2 linked regions of the Alkaliphilus metalliredigens QYMF genome follow. The main gene of each other region encodes a partner of the protein of the gene in region 2 in a complex. Links are inferred from orthologs where the notes say so. Each region holds a gene or a part of one and is shown on either strand. Other genes may lie near its edges. The genes, in order: smc and AMET_RS12505.

Region 1 (10,647 bases), 190 kb from region 2 along the record:
TTAAAATAATACCATCTACCCCTAATTTAGTGTCAAAATGTTCTGCAACATTGACAGCATCTTGTCCAGTCATAGAATCAACTACAAGTAGAATTTCCTGTGGTTTGACCGTGGTTTTAATGTCCTTCAACTCATCCATTAAAGTATCATCTATGTGAAGTCTTCCGGCAGTATCGATTAATACAACATCATTTCCATGTTTTATACCATGTTCTACGCCGGCCTTAGCAATGTCTACAGGGCTAATTTGATCTCCTAAAGTGAAAACTGGCACATCCACCTGACTTCCTACCACCTCAAGCTGTTTAATGGCTGCTGGTCGATAAATATCTCCTGCCACAAGTAGGGGCCTCTTTCCTTGCTTCTTTAAGTAACCAGCAAGTTTTCCAGATGTGGTTGTCTTACCTGCCCCCTGTAATCCCACCAGCATAATAACTGTGGGTGGTTTAGAGGAGAATGTAATTTTACTTTGGGTCGTTCCCATTAGTTCAGTTAACTCTTCATTAACGATTTTGATCACTTGTTGTCCAGGCGTCAAGCTTTCGAACACTTCAGATCCTGTGGCTCGTTCTTTCACTATTTTTACAAAGTCTTTTACAACTTTAAAGTTAACATCAGCTTCCAAAAGAGCTAATTTAACCTCTCTCATTGCTTCAGCCACATCATTTTCAGTTAATTTCCCTTTACCCTTTAACTTCTGCAAAGTGTTTTGTAGCTTGTCGGCTAAGCCTTCGAAAATCATTTTATCCCTCCTCGGGAGTCTAATTGCTTAAAAGCTTGTTCAATAGGTCTTTAATATTTTCAATTTGAGCTCTCTGGTTTTCTAGTGGTTGATTTTTTCCCATTAAACCCTCTAGTATAACGATATGTTTATATATTTTTTCAATTCCATGTGTTTTATTTGTAAACAAATCTAATAGCTTCAATTTTTCTTCATAGTCATATAAAATCTTTTCAGTTCTTTTAATTGTATCATATACAGCTTGTCTAGAAATCTCAAACTCTTCAGCAATTTCACTAAGAGATAAGTCTTGATTATGGTAAAGGTCGACCATCTCCCGTTGTTTCTGAGTCAATAGTTGATTGTAAAAGTCATACAGCATTGATATTTGAATTGTTTTTTCAATCATCTAGACACTTCCTATCTCTACTGTAAAGTATAACTCCTTTACAATAGACATTTTATAATATATTTCAGTAGGTGTCAAGTATTTTTTATTGACTATTTAAACAAAACATTTTCACTCTTTTTTCAAAACGCTGCTACGCTTCTTCACCAAACAATGCTTTCACAAAATCCGTGGCGTTGAACTGCTGTAAATCCTCCATTTTTTCTCCTACTCCGATTAGCTTTACGGGTATGGTTAATTCCTGACTTATTCCGATGACAACGCCGCCTTTAGCAGTTCCATCTAGCTTGGTTAAGATCAATCCCGTAATATTTGCTACTTCCTTAAATGTTTTTGCTTGTTGAATGGCGTTTTGTCCCGTTGTTGCATCTAAAACCAACAAGACTTCCTTAGTGGCCTCACCGTATTCTCTATCCACCACTTTAAATACTTTGCCTAATTCATTCATCAAATTCTTTTTATTGTGTAGCCTTCCAGCTGTATCACAAATTAATACATCAACCTTTCTTGCCTTAGCTGCTTGAATTGCATCAAATATCACAGCTGCAGGATCAGATCCCTCTTGATGCTTAACTACCTCTACCCCAACTCGTTGGGCCCAAATTTCTAATTGCTCACTTGCGGCTGCACGAAAAGTATCTCCAGCAGCTAATAATACTTTTTTACCATCCTGCTTAAATCGATGAGCCATCTTTCCTATGGATGTGGTTTTCCCAACGCCATTAACGCCAACCACTAATACAATTGCGGGACCAGGCTCTATATTTACTTGGGCATCAGGTAATCGTTGTAAAATTTCAATTAAAGCTTCCTTCAGCAATTCCTTTACTTGTTCAGGCTCCGACACCTTTTTTTCTTTAATTTTATCCCGTAATCCATCAATAATCTCCATTGTTGTTTTAACACCAATGTCTGATGTGATCAGTATTTCCTCTAATTCTTCAAAAAGCGCTTCATCTATTTTCTTATAGGACTTTAACAACTCATCTACCTTACCTGTAATTCCTTGTTTCGTCTTAGATAGACCTTCCTTTAGTCTTTTAAATAAACTGAGAGGGCCTTCACCTTCTTTATTTTGCACTTGAATTGCTTCTTCCATTTCTGCTTCGGCAGTTTCATCAAGATGCTCTGGGTTTTCTAACAAAGTTAAAGAAACATCCTCCATTTGTTTATTAGATTCATCTAGTTGTTTTTTAATTTGGTCTTCTGCTTCATTTTTAACGTCTATACATTCTGATTCCTTATCTACTTTTAATTCCTCTTCTATTTCTACTTCCTCTGTTTCTATTATGTCTTCTACTTCTTCTTGATCTCTTTCTAAATCCTCTGACTCTACATCTTTATCTACAGCACTATCCTCGGTCTTTTCTTGCTTTATCAGCCTATTGAAAAACTTTTTAAACATGTACATCCTCCTAGCTTGCAATTGTATTATTCTTATCTTCAGTTAGTTTAACAGATACTAATTGTGATACGCCTTCACTCTCCATTGTAACACCGTATAACTCATCAGCATTTTCCATTGTTCCCTTTCTGTGTGTCACAACAATGAACTGTGTATCAACAGAAAGATCCTTTAAAAAATGCGCAAAACGATGTACATTTGCATCGTCTAAGGCTGCTTCAATCTCATCAAGTATACAAAAGGGACTTGGTTTCACTAGTAAAATAGCAAACAGTAGTGATATGGCAGTCAATGCTCTTTCTCCTCCAGATAGTAATGATAAGTTTTGGAGCTTCTTGCCTGGTGGCTGTGCCACTATTTCGATTCCACATGATAATGGATTATCAGGATCCTCTAATATTAAGTCAGCCCTACCTCCACCAAACAGTCTTATAAAAACCTCATTAAAGTTCTTCTTTATGTGTTTGAATTGAGTCACAAACAACTGCTTCATTGTTTGCTCCATATCACTAATGATTTTCATCAGGGATTGCTGTGCCTGATCTAAGTCCATTTGTTGTTGGTTAAGAAAATCATGTCTTTCCTTCACCTTAATGTACTCTTCAGTAGCATCGGCATTGATGGTTCCTAAAGCTTTAATTTTCTCTTTTAAATCTTTAATTTCCTTAACTGAACCTGTTAAATCACCTGTTTCTTCTTTAATTTCAATGGCTTTATTATAAGTTAACTCATAATCATCCCATAATTTATTATAGACACTCTGTTGTTGCATCTCGAGTCTAGTTCGTTTAACGTCCAGCTTGTGAATACTATCTAAAAGCTCAGAAATGACCCTTTCAATGTTTTCCAGGGCCTCTTGTTGTTGTGATGCATGCTGCAGTAAATCGATTTTTTCTTTTCTTGTGATCGAAAGTCGATTTTCAGTCTCTTTTAATTCTTTATTGAGCTCCTGTAGTGACAATTTACCCTGCTTTAATTCTTTTTCGAAGTCAGCAAACTTTTCCCTGGAGCCTTTAACTTCTTTGTCCTTTTCAACTAACCCTTCTTCACTGACACGAATCACATCTTGTACTGTTTCTATTTCCTGTAAGACCGATTTCTTTTGTTCCTCGATGGAAGCATATTTTACTTTTCTCTCTGTGATTTCACTGCTAATCGCTTCAACTTTTTGCTTTTCCCCATGCATCAATTCCTGCATTTGATTTAGCTTTTCTTGTATATTTTCGATCTTCATCTCTAGACATTGAATTTCGGATTGTATCATATTTGATTTAACATCCGTCTCATTAGCTGTTTCAATTAACTGCTTTAATTCTCTAGAAACCTGACTAATTAAATTTTTGATCTGCTGTTCTTCCTTTATACTTTGGTCTAATTGGTTACTTAAAGTGGCTTCTTCTATTTTATATTGTTGTTGTTCTTCCTTCACATTACTAATCTCTTCCTGAATAGCTTGAATGTGTCCTTCTAATGAATTTAATTGACTTTCCTTTTGTTTGTATACTTCAGTCTCTTTTTTAATCAATTCATTTAAATCGTCTAACTCCCGTTTTCGACTTAAAATACTAGTTCCTTTATTACTATTACTTCCTCCAGTCAATGACCCTCCGATGTTCAAAACGTCTCCCTCTATTGTGACAACCCTAAGACGATGATTTAAATTTTGTGCAACCTTGATCCCTTTATCCATATTTTCTACAATTAAAACCCGAGACAAAAGGTTTGAAAAAATTGTTTTGAATTCATTTGCACAGTCAACTAAATCATAGGCTACTTTAACATCCTCATGTTGTTGGATGATTCGATTTTCCTCTAGTGTGATGTTTCGTTGCTTTATGGCTGTTAACGGGAGTATGGTAACCCTTCCCAGGTTATACTTTTTCATGTATTCAATTAATTTCTTAGCATCATACTCGTTTCTACTAACAATGTTTTGAATGGCAGATCCTAAGGCTACTTCTATGGCAATTTCATACCCCTTAGGGACTTGAAGTAAATCTGCCACAACGCCATATATGCCCTGATCCAGTTCACTATGTTTTTTGCAAATTCCAAGGGCATTCTTGACACTTTTGTGAAAACCCTCATGCTCTCGTTCCATTTCCATCAATATATTTTTTCGAGACGTTTTATAGTTAATCGAATTCTTAGCGGCTTCAACTTCAATGGATAGCTGTTTGCTTTTCCTTAGTGTGTTTTCTAGTAATTCATGTTTTTCAATTATATTTTTGTTGATAAACCTGATTTTTTCACTAACGCTAGTTTTCTTTTCTTTTAATGTCACAATCATGTTTTGATTTTCTATTGCATTTTCCTGATGCGCTTGACCCGTTTGCTGAACTTGCACTTTTCGATCATCAATAGTCTTCTTTAAAGTCTTCAAGCTATTTAATTCACTTTTTTTCTCTGAAATCTGATTTAGCATATCAATAATCATTGACTTAGAATCTTCAATATTTTTCTCTTCTAACTCACTTTGATTCATTAATCCTTTTAATAAATCAGATTTTTTTTCTAAATCATTCTTGACTTCATCTATTTGGATACAAATCTCATCAAACTTTTTTAATCTCTCTTCTAGCTGAATGGACAACTGTATCTTATCTTCGTTAATTTTAGCCATCTCAAAGTCTAAACGTTTTATATTTTCATTATTATTGAGTATTTTTTCATGTATAAGATTTACATGTCCACCTTTTTTTTCTATCTGATTTTCTATGTGATGGTGCTGGTTTTGACATACTTGGATTTCCTGTTCTTGTTCTTCTATATGATTTTTCATATTTTGAAGTTGCCTTTGAAACTGCTCCTTCTCCTTCTTTTGCTCTATATGAGAATGATTCAATACCTCAATTTGTTCCTGAATATGTTTTAGCTCACCATCAATCTTATCAATCTCTCTAATGAATAAGTTTACTTCTAATCGTAGAAGGACTTCTTTAAATCGTTTGTAGGATTCAGCTCTTTCACTTTGTTTTTTCAATGGATTCAATTGCTTTTCTAATTCCGATAAGATATCTTTTACCCTATCTAAGTTTTCCGTGGTATTCTGGAGTTTTTTCTCAGACTCTTCTTTTCGTGTTTTGTATTTTACAATTCCAACTGCTTCTTCAAAGACCTGTCTTTTATCTTCAGATTTGCTACTTAAAATTTCATCAATTCTTCCCTGTCCAATAATAGAGTATCCATCTTTACCAATCCCTGTATCCATTAACATTTCCCTAATATCTTTCAATCGACAAGAAGATTTATTGAGAAAGTATTCACTTTCTCCCGAACGATAAACCCTACGTGTAATTGTGATCTCATTATAATCTAATGGAAACATTTTTGTACTATTATCTAGGGTCAAGGAGACCTCTGCCATTCCTAAAGCCTTTCTTTTCGCCGTACCGGCAAAAATAATATCTTCCATCTTGCTACCTCTTAGACTTTTAGCGCTTTGTTCTCCCAGTACCCATCTAATAGAATCAGAAATATTACTTTTCCCACTTCCATTAGGGCCAACAACCGCTGTAAACCCTTGTTCAAAATTCATTTCAATTTTATTGGCGAAGGATTTAAATCCTTGTATCTCTAATCTCTTTAAATACAAATTGATCACCTCAATTTTACGCTCATTTGCTACTGAATTATTTTATCATAAAGCAGGCGTAATCTCTATTAAAACTATTTAAGTACTTTTGTGATTTGAATCTCAACTTCTTTTTCATCTATATTTTCCTGGGTTTTAACAATAAACTTTGCCAATTGATATTTTTCTAAGAAGTAACTCTTATTACATTTCTTATGTCCTGCGACTTTTGATGCACTTCTTGGATGACAATACACAGTCAGTATACATCCCTTGATCTCGTCGGATTCTTTAGTATGTAACAATGCTTCAATTCGAGAGGAAAACATCTTTGATTCCACCAATTCTCTTAGGGCAGGATGATAAGGACCTGCGATGATACTTTTGCCATAGGCAATCTCCTCTGTGCTCTGTAATCCTAGTCGAATCACCTTAATGTGATTGCCTTCAAAGGCAACTAGTAAGGATTCACAGATATCTACACACTCTTCTAAGCCCAAGGGTTCAAATATTCCCTCATAATAATAACGCTCTAGTGCAGTATCACGAATGACTAAAGTTGGATATATCCTAACAAAATCAGGCCTCAATGAAATTAAGTCCTTGGCAGTTTGTTCAATTCGCTGCTCAGTATCGCCAAATAAACCAATCATCATTTGTAGTCCTAGCTGAAATTCATATTTTCTAATGCTTTTCACTGCTTTGAATACATCATCTTTGCTATGCCCTCGTTTGTTCATCTTAAGTACTTCTTCGTTTGTGGATTGGACTCCTAGCTCAATGATTGTCACACCATAAAATTTTAGTTGTTGTAAAATTTCTTCGTTAATATAGTCTGGTCTCGTTGATAACCGAATGCCATCAATAAGTCCTTTTTTCTTATAATTAAATGCCACTGTTAAGTATTGTTTTTGTACTTCCATTGGTAAGCCTGTAAAACTACCACCATAAAAAGCAATTTCTCGTTGTTTTTGCTGATTCGTATACAGCTTTAGATAGGATTGGATTATCGTTTCTATTTTTTCAACGTTCACCTGACTAGAAGTACCGGCTATTGTCTTTTGGTTACAAAAACTACAATCATTTGGGCATCCCTCATGGGGAATAAAAATCGGAATGATGTATCGATTTTTAGACATACTGATCCTTTATCTTTTCCACAGCTTCCTTGGCTGCCCTCTGTTCTGCTTCTTTTTTACTTTTCCCCATTCCATGACCTAAGAGTTGCTCTCCTAAAAGGACTTCTACATCAAATATTTTACTATGATCTGGACCAGACTCTTTTATAACTTGATATGTGATACGTTCCGAATGTTTACTCTGTAACAATTCCTGAAGATATGTCTTGTAATCTCTGAATAAGCTTCCCTTTGTTGCCTGTTCAACACTGTCTATCAAATGATTCAATACAAATGTCTGAGCGATAACCATGCCTCCATCAAGATATAAAGCGCCAATCAAAGCTTCGAAAGCGTCAGCCAAAATCGACTCACGCTGCCTTCCTCCTGAAACCTCTTCCCCACGTCCAAGTCTTAAAAAGCCTCCTAGGTTAATCTTTGTGGCACAACTACCCAAAGCAGGTTCACAAACAACATTAGCCCTGACTTTGGTTAGATCCCCTTCGGGTAAATGGGTATATTTTTTGAAAATGTAATCACTAATAATGATACCGAGTACAGAGTCTCCAAGAAACTCTAAGCGTTCATTGTGTTTGATTTTTTTTACCTTTGACTCGTTAGCATAAGAGCTATGGGTTAAGGCTTCCTTTAATAATTGCTTGTCCTTAAATTGATACTGTATCATTTCCTCAAAGTCTACACTTGGTAGGCCTTTATTTCCTAGGTATTTCATCGCCTTACCTCCAACCTATTTATTCTTTTACTTTCTGCCTATATTTATCAGGTTATGGTCTCCAGGGTATAAGACACCCCCCTAAAGATTGGCCGAGTAAAACCCTATAATTACGTTATATAGACTCCTATCGAACTTCCCAATTTTCAACTTCGGGAAAAATTACGCCATCTGAATTTCACTTTTATTGTACTACGTTCCTTTTGTAAATGCAAAAATAATTATAGGCAGGCATCAATACCTTCCTATAATTATTTTTACTTTACGATGTTCAACCTTTTATTGTCCACGGTATTTCTTGAAGAGCACAGTTGCATTATGTCCCCCAAATCCTAATGAATTCGATAAAGCATAGTTCACTTCTCTATTTCTTGCTATATTAGGAACATAATCCAAGTCACATTCAGGATCAGGTGTTGTATAATTAATTGTCGGTGGAATCACACCTTCTTGTATTGCTAAAACGCAGGCCATTGCTTCAATTCCTCCTGCTGCACCTAATAGATGTCCCGTCATAGACTTTGTAGAGCTAATACACAATTTACTTGCATGTTCTTTAAAGACAGTTTTAATAGCCATGGTTTCAAATTGGTCATTATATGGAGTGCTTGTCCCATGAGCATTAATATAATCAATCTCTTCTGGATTTGCCTTTGCATCATTTAATGCATTTTGCATAGCTCGGGCAGCACCCTCTCCACCTGGAGCTGGTGAAGTAATATGATATGCGTCAGCGCTCATACCGTAACCAACCACTTCTCCATAGATTTTAGCCCCTCTTTTTAGAGCATGGTCAAGGTCTTCTAACAACAACATCCCACTACCTTCACCCATAACAAATCCATCTCGGTCTTTATCAAAGGGACGACTGGCCTTCTCAGGCTCTTCATTCCGCGTTGACATTGCCTTCATAGAGCAGAATCCTGCCATAGCTAAGGGCGTAATAGAAGCTTCAGCTCCGCCAGTCATCATCATGTCAGCGTCTCCACGCTGGATGATTTTGAATGCCTCCCCTATTGCATTTGTTGCAGAAGCACAGGCCGTTACAACAGTTGTATTGGGTCCTTTAGCACCAAGAATCATAGAAATATAACCTGAGCCCATATTAGAAATCATCATTGGAATAAAGAATGGGCTCACTCTCTTAGCACCCTTTTCCAACATTTTTTCTTTTTGGGCTTCAAGTGTTTCAATACCACCTATACCAGAACCTAGTACAACACCAAATCGTTCTTGAACGATTTCTTCTAGATTACATCCACTATCCTCAATGGCTAGTTGCGAGGCGGCCACAGCAAATTGGGTAAATCGATCCATTTTTCTCAGTTCTTTTTTGTCAATATAATCCTCGCCATCAAAGTCTTTCACAACAGCAGCAATTTTCGTTGGTAATTCTGAGGCATCAAATCGTGTGATTTCACTTACTCCAGATACCCCATTAATTAAAGAGCTCCAAAACTGCTCTTTTCCTACTCCCACAGGAGTAATGCATCCTAATCCAGTTACCACAACTCTTCTATTCATGACTTCCCTCCTTTATTTACAAAGTCCCGATAATCATCGGGACCTTTTTATTTATTGATTGGCTTCTACGTATTTTACGATGTCTCCGATATTTTTAAATTTTTCAGCTTCTTCGTCTGGTACTTCAATGCCAAATGCATCTTCAATTTCCATGATAATTTCAACAGCATCTAAAGAATCAGCCTCTAAGTCACCCATTAATGATGTTTCTCCCTTAACCTCACTTACGTCGCTAAGTCCTAATTGCTCTCCAATAATTTTTACAACTTTTTCAAATATCATTTTATATTCCTCCTCAGATTTTTAATGATTTTAATTTCTAGTTTACTTGTATATTAATTAATGCTGTTAAACCTCATCATTGATACAGTTCCAACTTATATGTTCATGCCACCATCAACATGAATGACTTGACCCGTTATATAGTGTGCCTCTTCACTACTTAAAAAGGCAACTAGATTGGCAATATCCTCGGGCCGACCATATCTTTTCAAAGGAATTCCTTCTATTAATCCTTCTTTCACACTTTCTCCTAAGACTGCAGTCATATCAGTTTCAATGAACCCAGGGGCAACTGCATTGACGTTAATCCCTTTGCTTGCTAGTTCCTTAGCCATGGATTTTGTAAATCCAATCACTCCAGCCTTTGAGGCACTGTAGTTGCTTTGCCCAGCATTACCTGATACACCTACTACTGATGAAATATTGATTATTTTTCCTTTTTTTTGTTTTATCATCTTTCTAGCAAAAGCTTTAGTACATAAAAATACACCCTTTAAATTCACTTCCATGACAGAATCCCAGTCACTTTCTTTCATTCGAATAAGCAAATTATCCCTTGTAATTCCAGCATTATTCACCAGAATATCAATGCTTTCGAACTGTTGTTCAAAACTTTCTAGCATAAATTTAACATCCTCTGCACTAGCAACATTACCCTTCAATGCCAAGGCTCTTACCCCTAATGCCTCAATTTCTTTGACTACAGCTTGAGCAGCCTCTTCATTGCTGGTAAAGTTAATTACGACATTTGACCCGCAACGAGCTAATTTCAATGCAATGGCCTTTCCAATTCCTCTGGACCCACCTGTTACAAAAGCTACTTTCCCTTGTAATTTCAACAAAATCCCTCCTATTGATATTGACTTCTCACCTTATTAAAA
Region 2 (9,505 bases):
TGTAGTATAAACGGGGAATTTAGCAAGCCCCAATTTAATCCACCCTTAACTATTCCCTAAATATGCATTTAAAGAATAGTTAAGGGTGTATCAATTATAACCTATCTTACCAAATCTGTCTACGCTTACCATGTAATTGTCAGTTTATCTATGAAGCCCTCTTGAATCATCATTGAACTACCATAGCTACTATAAACAACTACAAACAACTACAAACAACTACGCATTTAAGTAACTTTCTTTTAAAACTCCGGTTATGAATACGAATTGCTGGTTATCATAATGTTAGTGATTCGACAATAACCATCCTTAAACTGACATATCTGAATTTCGACAAACGCTTTAGTTTTATTCGACAAATACTTTGTCTATGTTTGTCGTGTCGATTTGTCGATATCATTTTCATTCGACATGATTTTTCGACTTCATTTCTAAATATTGCTTTTTAAAGTTCGACATAAATTCCAACTCTATTTTGCGGATGTCGAAATTAATTGTTTTATCAATACCACCCTATCAATTGATAATGAATATCACGTACCATTCATATGAATAGGTCTATCATACATTCTATAACGGCTGAGGTGAAGTATTTATGAAAATCAATTTAGGATATGTGGCCATCGCTTTAGGACTACACAGCGGATCACCTAACAAAACAATTACTTATAAGTCTTTTAGTAAGCTTCCAGATGATTCTACTCAATTGTATAAATTAAAATCGTTGTCAAAAGAAAATTTAGAAACAACTTAGATTATTGAGTTATTTATTTATAAAATCCATACTTAAATCAAGACAATAAAAAAGTAGAGCGATTTCTGCTCTACTTTTTTATTCGATATGTGTCTTGTGCTCACTAAGGCCTAATTCCTTGGCTCTATGGGTACATGCCTTCATTGCTTCAATAATGGTTCCTCTAAATCCATTTTTTTCTAAAACATAAAGTGCTTCAATGGTAGACCCTGCTGGAGAGCATACCTGGTCCTTTAACACTCCAGGGTGTTCATTGCTTTCTAAGACCATCTTCGCGGCACCATAAACTGCTTGGGCTGCAAATTTATAGGCTTTATCTCTGGGAATGCCCAATGACACGCCTCCATCTGCCAATGCTTCAATAAATGTATAAACATAGGCGGGACTACTACCACTAATAGCTGGAATTGCATCCATTATTCCCTCCCCTATTATCTCAACCTCACCCATACTACTAAATATTTCAACAACTGTCCTTAACTCATCATCAGTGACGTAATTATTAGGTGTAACCGCCGTCATTCCTTCACCTACAAAGACAGGTGTGTTAGGCATCGTTCGGATTACTTTGACAGGCTTATCAAAAAAACCTTCTATTAATGCAATACTCACACCCGCTGCTACCGATACAATAACATGCTCTGATGTGATAAATTCTCTGATTTCCTCTAATACTTTTGGGTAGATGTTTGGCTTTACTGTTAAAAAGATTATCTTACTTTTTTTTACAATATCAAGATTACTGGCTTCTAGGTTTACATTAAATTTTTTATGTAAACTTTCAGCCTTTGACATTTTATCTTGAGTTGTAGGTCTGTTGTTTACAGATATATAATTCTCCATGCCCACATAATCTTTGACTAACCCTTGAACAATGGCAGTCGCCATGTTTCCTGTTCCAATAAATCCAATCCTTTGTTTCATTGTTCCTATCGCCCCTTTAATTGCTGATTATATATATCTTTAATTAACTCTTCCTCATTTGCTTGATCTATCTCTGTGATTTTCGGAAGATCCTCTAGTGATTTAAGACCAAAGTTTTTCAAGAAATGCAGTGTCGTCCCAAATAAAATGGGCCTTCCTGTCTTCTCTAGTCTTCCTCTGTCTTCAATTAAGTTTTTTTCAAACAATGTACTAATTGCTTTATCACATTTTACACCTCGTACACTTTCAATTTCCGTCTTAGTAATCGGTTGTCTATATGCGATGATCGCAAGGGTTTCTAAAGATGCCTGGGTTAAGCCCTTATTTTGCTTAGGTTCAAATAATTTCTGCAAAATTTCATGATACTCCGCTCTAGTAGACATTTGATAATGATCATTCATCTGTATAATTTGGATTCCTCTTTTGTGAAAGTTGAACTCATCTATCATTTCCTTCATTATTTCTTTTGTTTCAGTTACCTTGATATCGAGTATATTGCTTAATTCACTTGAGGATATCGGATCTGACCAAGCAAATAAGATTGCTTCTATCGCTGCTTTTATATAGTTTTTATCCATTTCATACACCTCTATGTTATTGTGACAGATTTTTCTCTTTGATCATAATACTTTCAAAACTTTTTGTTTGTTGGATAATGATTTTATTCATTTTGATTAATTCTAGTAAAGCTAGAAAAGTTGTAATTACCTCGATCTTACTAGTGGTGTCACTAAATAATGAGTGAAAACTTACCGTTCCGTTCTCATTAATCAGATGAATCAAATCTTGAACTTTTTTTTCAATGGATACTTCTTCACGTTGCATTTCTCTAATTTGCTGGACTTTAACGTGATGTTTGAACTTACCCTGGATTATCTTTTCGAAGGCACCTATCAAATCCGTTAGATCCATACCCTCTAATACTTCATCATATATCTCTTTTTCAATTATGAATTCTTCCCTTGGTTTAAAATAAAGCCTATTCAAAGAATCCTCTTTATCTCTTAATTCTCCAGCTGCATTTTTATACTTTTTATACTCCAAGAGCCGTTTCACTAGTTCTTCTCTCGGGTCTATTTCCCCTATTTCAAGCTGTTGATCATCTATTATAGGTCGAGGCAGTAGCATTTTTGACTTTATTTCTAACAATGTAGCTGCCATTAATAAAAATTCACTTGTTACATCCAGGTCCAAGTGCTCCATTTGTTTTAGATAATCCACATATTGTTCAGTGATATCATGAATAGGGATATCATATATTTCAATCTCATTTTTCTCTAAAAGATGGAACAAAAGATCGAAGGGCCCTTCAAATGCTTCTATTTTAATATTGTATGCCATAAGATCCCTCCTAAAAAACGTACATTAGCATAATCATCAGTAATTGGAATAGGAAATTGACAATAGGAAAAAGTACCTTATCAATAATATTAAATACTAAGAGTAAAATTAAAATAATATAGGAGTATTTTTCTAATCCAAAAAACTTTGCTTCATATTTATCTGGTAGAGCAATTAAGAGCAACTTAGAGCCATCTAACGGTGGAATAGGAAACATGTTAAAAACAGCTAAAACAAGGTTAATAAAGATAGTATAAACCAAAATGTTGTTGAGAATGGCATTGCTAAAGTATTGAACTTGAAACCCTAGAACGAAGGAGAAGAAAATTGCTAAAAGGACATTAGATAAAGGTCCTGCTATGGAAACAAGAAAGTATCCTAACTTTCTTCTTGTAAAGTAATTTGGATTAATGGGAACGGGCTTAGCCCAACCAAATCCTGCAAATATTAGCATTAAAAATCCAATTATATCAATGTGGGCAATTGGATTTAGTGTTAATCTTTTATACTGTTTTGCAGTGGGGTCACCTAAGAGATAGGCTGTATATCCATGGGCAAACTCATGAACACTCAATGCAATTAATATGCCTGGCAAGGTCATTAAAATTCTATTTAAATCTAAACTAGGCATTCTTCTCCCCCTTCAGGCTCCTATAAAGTTGCTGAGCAAATTGAATTTCTTCTTCTCGACGGTAAATGTTGCCCTTCACCTTCTCCTCCAGTACCCTCTCTAATACAATCCTAAAAATCGGACCAGGTTTAATCCCCAATTTAATTAAATCTTCACCTGATATTTCTACGTGAATCTCCTTTAGCTTTAAAACATAGAACAGTAAATAATGTTTCACATAGGAATGATCACAGTCGTTATAATAATAGATGATACTCTCTAATGAAAACTGGTTAAGGAGTTGATATAGATCATAGCTATTGAGATCTTCTTGCTTTAATTGCTCATAAATGATCTTTCTATTTTCCAATGTTTCTTTTATTTTTGAATAGTTTCCTTTATTTGCAATCAATTTGTTTAGACTCTCCACTAAGTCATGCTCATTTAAATCAGATAAAAGGTGCATTAACACGATTAAGACCACCTCAATTTCATCAGGCCTGGACTCATATGTCCTAAAATAGTTTATTGTCTCTTTTAAGGTTTGTAGTTTTTCAACATTTGCCTGTGAGGCTTGAAGCTTAGGGTGGATTATTTCTAATACCTTAAAACGATCAAGTGAAAGTATATTCTCTTGGATGTTCTTTTCTAGAATCGTGTTTAAAATCTCTTCTCTTAAACGCTCAGCACTCAGTCTATCTAACATGCCATCTTTTATGGCTTCATGTATAAATGTCTTGGTCTCATCTTCGATGTTGAAGTTAAGTCGTGTACTAAATCTAATTGCTCTAAATATTCGTGTGGGATCTTCAACAAAGCTTAAATTATATAAAACCCTAATATTCTTATCCTCTAAGTCCTGAATTCCCCCAAAGTAGTCAATCAGTTGACCGAATTTGGATTTGTTTAATTGAATTGCCATGGCGTTAATTGTAAAGTCCCTTCGAAATAAATCACTCCAAATAGAGCTCTTTTCTACTTGGGGCATTGCTGCAGGATACTCATAATATTCTCTTCGGGCTGTGACAACATCCAATGTCCTTTTATCTGGCAATTGGATTGTTGCAGTACCGAATTTTTCATGGATCGTTAGGCGTCCTTGAATAATCTCATTTAAAGCTTGAGCAAAGGCAATCCCATCTCCTTCCACAACAAAATCCAAGTCTTGATTTTCTTCACCCAATAAAAAGTCTCTTACAAAACCACCCACAATAAAAACATCATTGCCCATTGTATCTCCTAGCTGCCCTACCTGTTGGAACATAGTATGTATATCCATCGGGAGTTGCGCTAGCTCTTTTTTAAAATTATAGGATTTCAGTGATTTTTCATAGGTTTCTTTATACCAGTAGGGACTCCCGGCACCATACATGATTTTCAAAACATCTGTTCTGGTGACAATTCCAATTAATTGGTTATCTTCTACTACAGGTAGTCTTCCGATATTATTACGAGTTAGTAATAGGTTCATCTCTTTAAGGGTAGTGCTAGGGTTAATTGTTTTCACATTCTTAGTCATAAAACCCTTTACTGGTGCATGTCCTAATCCATGAATAATGGCCTTATCTACATCAGTTCTAGAAATAATACCGATCATTTGATCTCCTTCAAGAACCGGCATTCCAGTATGTCCATATCTTAGCATAATTTTATTTACTTCTTGTATTTTCATGTGCTCATACACTGTTTTTACGGGGTGGCTCATCATTTCTCCAGCTGTTAATTGGGGATTAACTCTTTCCTTTAATGATTCTATGAGTTGATTTTTTAGATCAAGGGGATCTGCTTCTTTTACAGTTGCAGAGGCCGCCCGTTCATGACCCCCTCCATTAAATGGGGTTAAAATATAAGGAATATTAAGGTTATCACTTCCACTTCTTCCAACTACATAACAATTCTTGTCCATTTTAACGATTAGAAAAACCCCATCGCATCTTTTAATATCCATTATTCTATGTGCGATACTTCCTAATCCCCCAATAAAGTGATCATAGGTTGATACAGCTATGACAACTTCATTACCCTTGATATTAATCTCTTGACACTTCATTAATAATTCATTTAATAATTGGTTCTGCTCATACTCTAAAGATGCCTGTACATATTGTGAAACGATTTGTATGTTAGCACCCTGGCTTAAGAGAAAGGCAACAGCTTCCGCATCCTTATCAATTGTCCCATTAAATGTTAAACAGTTTGTATCTGCATAAATACCAATAGCAAGTAATGTTGCCTCAAAAGAAGTCAAGGAGATCTCTTTGCTTATGATTTCCTGAACCAATATAGTTGTACATGCACCATAGGGCTTAATTATTTTGTTTTCACAATCGATCACATTATCACCCTGAATATGATGATCAAAAATTGTTATTTTTATATTTTTATCCACGAGCTCTTTAAACTTACCAATTCGATTTGGTGTACTCACATCTACAATAATGAGTTCCTCTATTTCATCTAAATCCACCTGATTAGCATGATTGATTGATAGTGAATTTTTGTATAAATTAAAAAATTGCTTTACATAATCATTCAATTTGCCAGAAAAGAATAATCTTGCATCAGGATGCAACTTTGAACAAGCTACCATACTAGCCAATCCATCAAAATCTAAATTTTCATGACTAATAATTACCTTCAATTACATCACCCCTTTGCACTACATTATTTAATTATAGCATAAATCATTCCTAAGAAAAAGTAGAGCAGTATAGTACACTGCTCTACTCTCCAACAACACTTCTTATCATTTTAGTAAACATATTGACCACATTAGCTTTTTCTATGTCACTCTCACTAATAATGTCTACTCGCCCTACTTCCTTCCCATTGATAGTGGCAATCACTTCCCCCATTTTATCACCTTTTAGAACAGGGGCATTAGCAAACTGTGGTAAGATCACTTCCTTTTGTACTTGGTCTTCTTCACCCTTTTTCACAAGAACCTTTAGGTCCTCCTTTGCTACACCTCTAACGATTGATTCTTGACCTTTTTGAATGTTGATATTACCAATGAAGACATCTCTTTCAGCAATTTCTATTGTATTATAATTTGCAAATCCAAAGTCAAGTAATTGAGCAGCTTCACTAAATCTAACCTGTGAGGTTGGGGCCGCTAACACAACAGCTATAAATGTGTTATTGCCTCTTGTGGCTGAAGCAGATAAACAATGTAGGGCTGCTTGTGTAAATCCTGTTTTTAGTCCAGTAGCACCTTTATAAGTACGGATTAATCGATTTGTATTTACTAACTCTTGGGTTGATTCTCTTTTACCTACAACCACTGTATCCATCCATGTTGTCAACCATTTCTGCACATCTGGGTACTTGAGTAGTTCCTTAGACATTAAAGCGATATCATAAACTGAAGTCACATGTCCTTCTGCTGGGAGTCCATTTGTATTTATAAAAGTCGTGTTTTTCATTCCCAGCTCCTTAGCTCTTTCATTCATCTTTTGAACGAAAGCATCTTCTGAGCCTGAAATATGCTCACCTATTGCAACACAGGCATCATTAGCTGATCGTATGGCAATTCCTTTCATTAATTCCTCTACTGTTTTAACCTCACCAGGTTCTAAATAAAGCTGGGTGCCACCCATACTAGATGCTCTTTCACTAACGACTACTTTGTCATTCAAAGTAATTCTATTTGTGTCTAACGCTTCCATAGTTAAGAGCATTGTCATAATTTTAGTAACACTGGCTGGTGGTAATGATTCATGAATGTTTTTTTCATACAAGACTTCACCTGTGGCAGCATCAATTAAAATTCCAGCTTTACTCTGTAATTCAAAGGGCTGAGCCAATAGGGTTGTGGTATTTAATGCCAGTACTGTCATTAAGATCAAACACCCACTCATCAGCTTTAAAAACTTTTTCCTCTGCATATCGTCTCCTCCTTATTGTTTTGTCAATATTATATTCTCCAACAGGAAACATAGTTATACAGAGAGAAGAAGACACAGCTAATGTAAAAATTACCCTCCTGTTACACAAAGAGATATAAAAAAATGAAGAGACTGTACTTACAGTCTCTTCATTCCCTCTTTACTGACTATCCCAAAAATCAGTTGTCTTTGCTGAACTTTTATTTCATTTATTTCATATGCATTTTCAAGTAATTGTAAAGCATCTTCTTTTTTAGATTCGTCATTATAGTGAACGTAGGCTAAGATATCGCCTTTTTCAACGAAATCGCCAATCTTCTTATTCAAGACAATCCCAACGGATAAATCAATCACACTCTCTTTTGTTTCTCGTCCAGCCCCTAGGACTAATGCGCTCATTCCGATGATATCGGCCTGAATTTTATGTATATAACCTTGCTCTAGGGCTTGAAGTCTATAAATGCCCTTGGATTTAGACAATAAATCAGTATTATAGATCACCTTTGGATCGCCGCCTTGGGCTTGAATGAACTTTTCAAATACCATAAGGGCCGTGCCCTGATCAATTGTATCCTGTATCATTTTCTTTCCATCCTCTACAGTGGCAACCCTCTCTGCTAGCAATAGCATATATGCACCTAGGTGTATACATAGGTTTGTGAAATCTTTAGGTCCATTACCCTTCAAGGTTTCAATGGCTTCTTTTACCTCTAAACTATTTCCAACCGCGCACCCTAAGGGTTGATCCATATCCGTAATTAAGGCAACAGTTTCTCGATTCATTTGACAGCCTATTTGAACCATTTCCTGAGCAAGATCAAATGAGTCATCTAAGTCTTTCATGAAAGCACCACTACCTGTTTTGACATCTAAAACAATGGCATTTGCTCCTGAAGCCAGTTTCTTAGACATAATGCTACTTGCAATTAATGAAATATTATCAACAGTTGCAGTCACGTCTCTTAATGCATACAACTTTTTATCTGCGGGAGCTAAATCTCCAGTTTGACCTCCGATGGCCAACTTTATCTCATTCACATTATTAACAAATTGTTCTTTTGTCATATCTACAGTAAAGCCTGAGATTGCCTCTAGTTTATCAATGGTTCCTCCGGTGTGTCCCAATCCTCTTCCTGACATTTTGGCTACTGGAACACCGCAGGCGGCTACCATAGCTCCTAGGGCAATGGATGTTTTGTCTCCAACGCCTCCGGTACTGTGTTTATCCACCTTAATTCCTTCAATATCACTGAGGTCAATCAAATCTCCTGAATTCATCATGGCTTCAGTTAAATATACAGTTTCTTCTTTATTCATTTTTTGAAAGAAAATTGCCATTAATAGTGCAGAAACTTGATAATCTGGAATATTCCCATTTGTATAACCCTCTATAAAATAAATGATTTCCTCCCTAGATAAAGCAGATCCTTCCTTTTTCTTAGAAATAATATCTACCATTCTCACCCTTCTAACACCTCGTTTAAAATCCCCTTCACTAAAGAAATGAACTGGGGACGTGTTTTATTTGCAATTGCAATGACTTGCTCATGACTAACCGACTCTAGTTCTTCAGGGATCGCCATATCTGTTACACAGGATAATCCCAAGACTTTGATGCCAGCATGTCTAGCTACAATTACCTCGGGTACTGTCGACATACCTACAGTATCTGCCCCTAAAATTCTCACCATGTTTAATTCCGCCTTAGACAAGTAATTTGGTCCACTGATTGCAAGATAAACACCTTGATGAATCTCAATCTGGTGTTTAGCCCCTACCCGATGGACTAATTCAATTAACTCTCGATCATAAGCCGATGACATATCTGGAAATCTTGGTCCAAGTTCAGACATATTTGGGCCGATCAACGGATTGGCTCCTGTAAGATTAATATGATCTTCAATGACCATTAGTGCTCCTGGATGGAGTTTTGCATTTAACCCGCCACAGGCATTGGTCACCAATAACAATTCCACCCCAATTGCCTTC

Evidence for each region.
Region 1: the proteins of AMET_RS12505 (region 2) and smc are in contact, whole or in part, in a crystal structure (PDB 3ZGX), measured with the Bacillus subtilis proteins. The link is inferred for Alkaliphilus metalliredigens QYMF from one-to-one orthologs.

What each region holds. Positions count from the first base shown.
Region 1 is NC_009633.1:2,762,412-2,773,058, forward strand. Bases 2,346-6,467 are described here. They hold smc (chromosome segregation protein SMC), read right to left. Parts: upstream 6,131-6,467; coding sequence 2,546-6,130; downstream 2,346-2,545. Other genes in these bases: ftsY (signal recognition particle-docking protein FtsY), read right to left, coding at 2,346-2,535; AMET_RS13585 (elongator complex protein 3), read right to left, coding at 6,205-6,467. Outside these bases: ffh (signal recognition particle protein), read right to left, coding at 1-742; YlxM family DNA-binding protein, read right to left, coding at 762-1,130; more of ftsY, read right to left, coding at 1,264-2,345; more of AMET_RS13585, read right to left, coding at 6,468-7,248; rnc (ribonuclease III), read right to left, coding at 7,241-7,960; fabF (beta-ketoacyl-ACP synthase II), read right to left, coding at 8,240-9,484; acpP (acyl carrier protein), read right to left, coding at 9,536-9,766; fabG (3-oxoacyl-[acyl-carrier-protein] reductase), read right to left, coding at 9,862-10,608; fabD (ACP S-malonyltransferase), read right to left, coding at 10,617-10,647. UniProt on the Bacillus subtilis protein: Required for chromosome condensation and partitioning.
Region 2 is NC_009633.1:2,565,515-2,575,019, reverse strand. Bases 1,147-4,126 are described here. They hold AMET_RS12505 (segregation and condensation protein A), read right to left. Parts: upstream 3,020-4,126; coding sequence 2,273-3,019; downstream 1,147-2,272. Other genes in these bases: AMET_RS12495 (CBS domain-containing protein), read right to left, coding at 3,643-4,126; AMET_RS12500 (site-2 protease family protein), read right to left, coding at 3,030-3,650; scpB (SMC-Scp complex subunit ScpB), read right to left, coding at 1,684-2,256; proC (pyrroline-5-carboxylate reductase), read right to left, coding at 1,147-1,678. In the rest of the region: AMET_RS25810 (hypothetical protein), read left to right, coding at 596-754; more of proC, read right to left, coding at 833-1,146; more of AMET_RS12495, read right to left, coding at 4,127-6,270; AMET_RS12490 (D-alanyl-D-alanine carboxypeptidase family protein), read right to left, coding at 6,353-7,516; AMET_RS12485 (pyrimidine-nucleoside phosphorylase), read right to left, coding at 7,655-8,974; AMET_RS12480 (purine-nucleoside phosphorylase), read right to left, coding at 8,977-9,505. UniProt on the Bacillus subtilis protein: Participates in chromosomal partition during cell division. May act via the formation of a condensin-like complex containing Smc and ScpB that pull DNA away from mid-cell into both cell halves.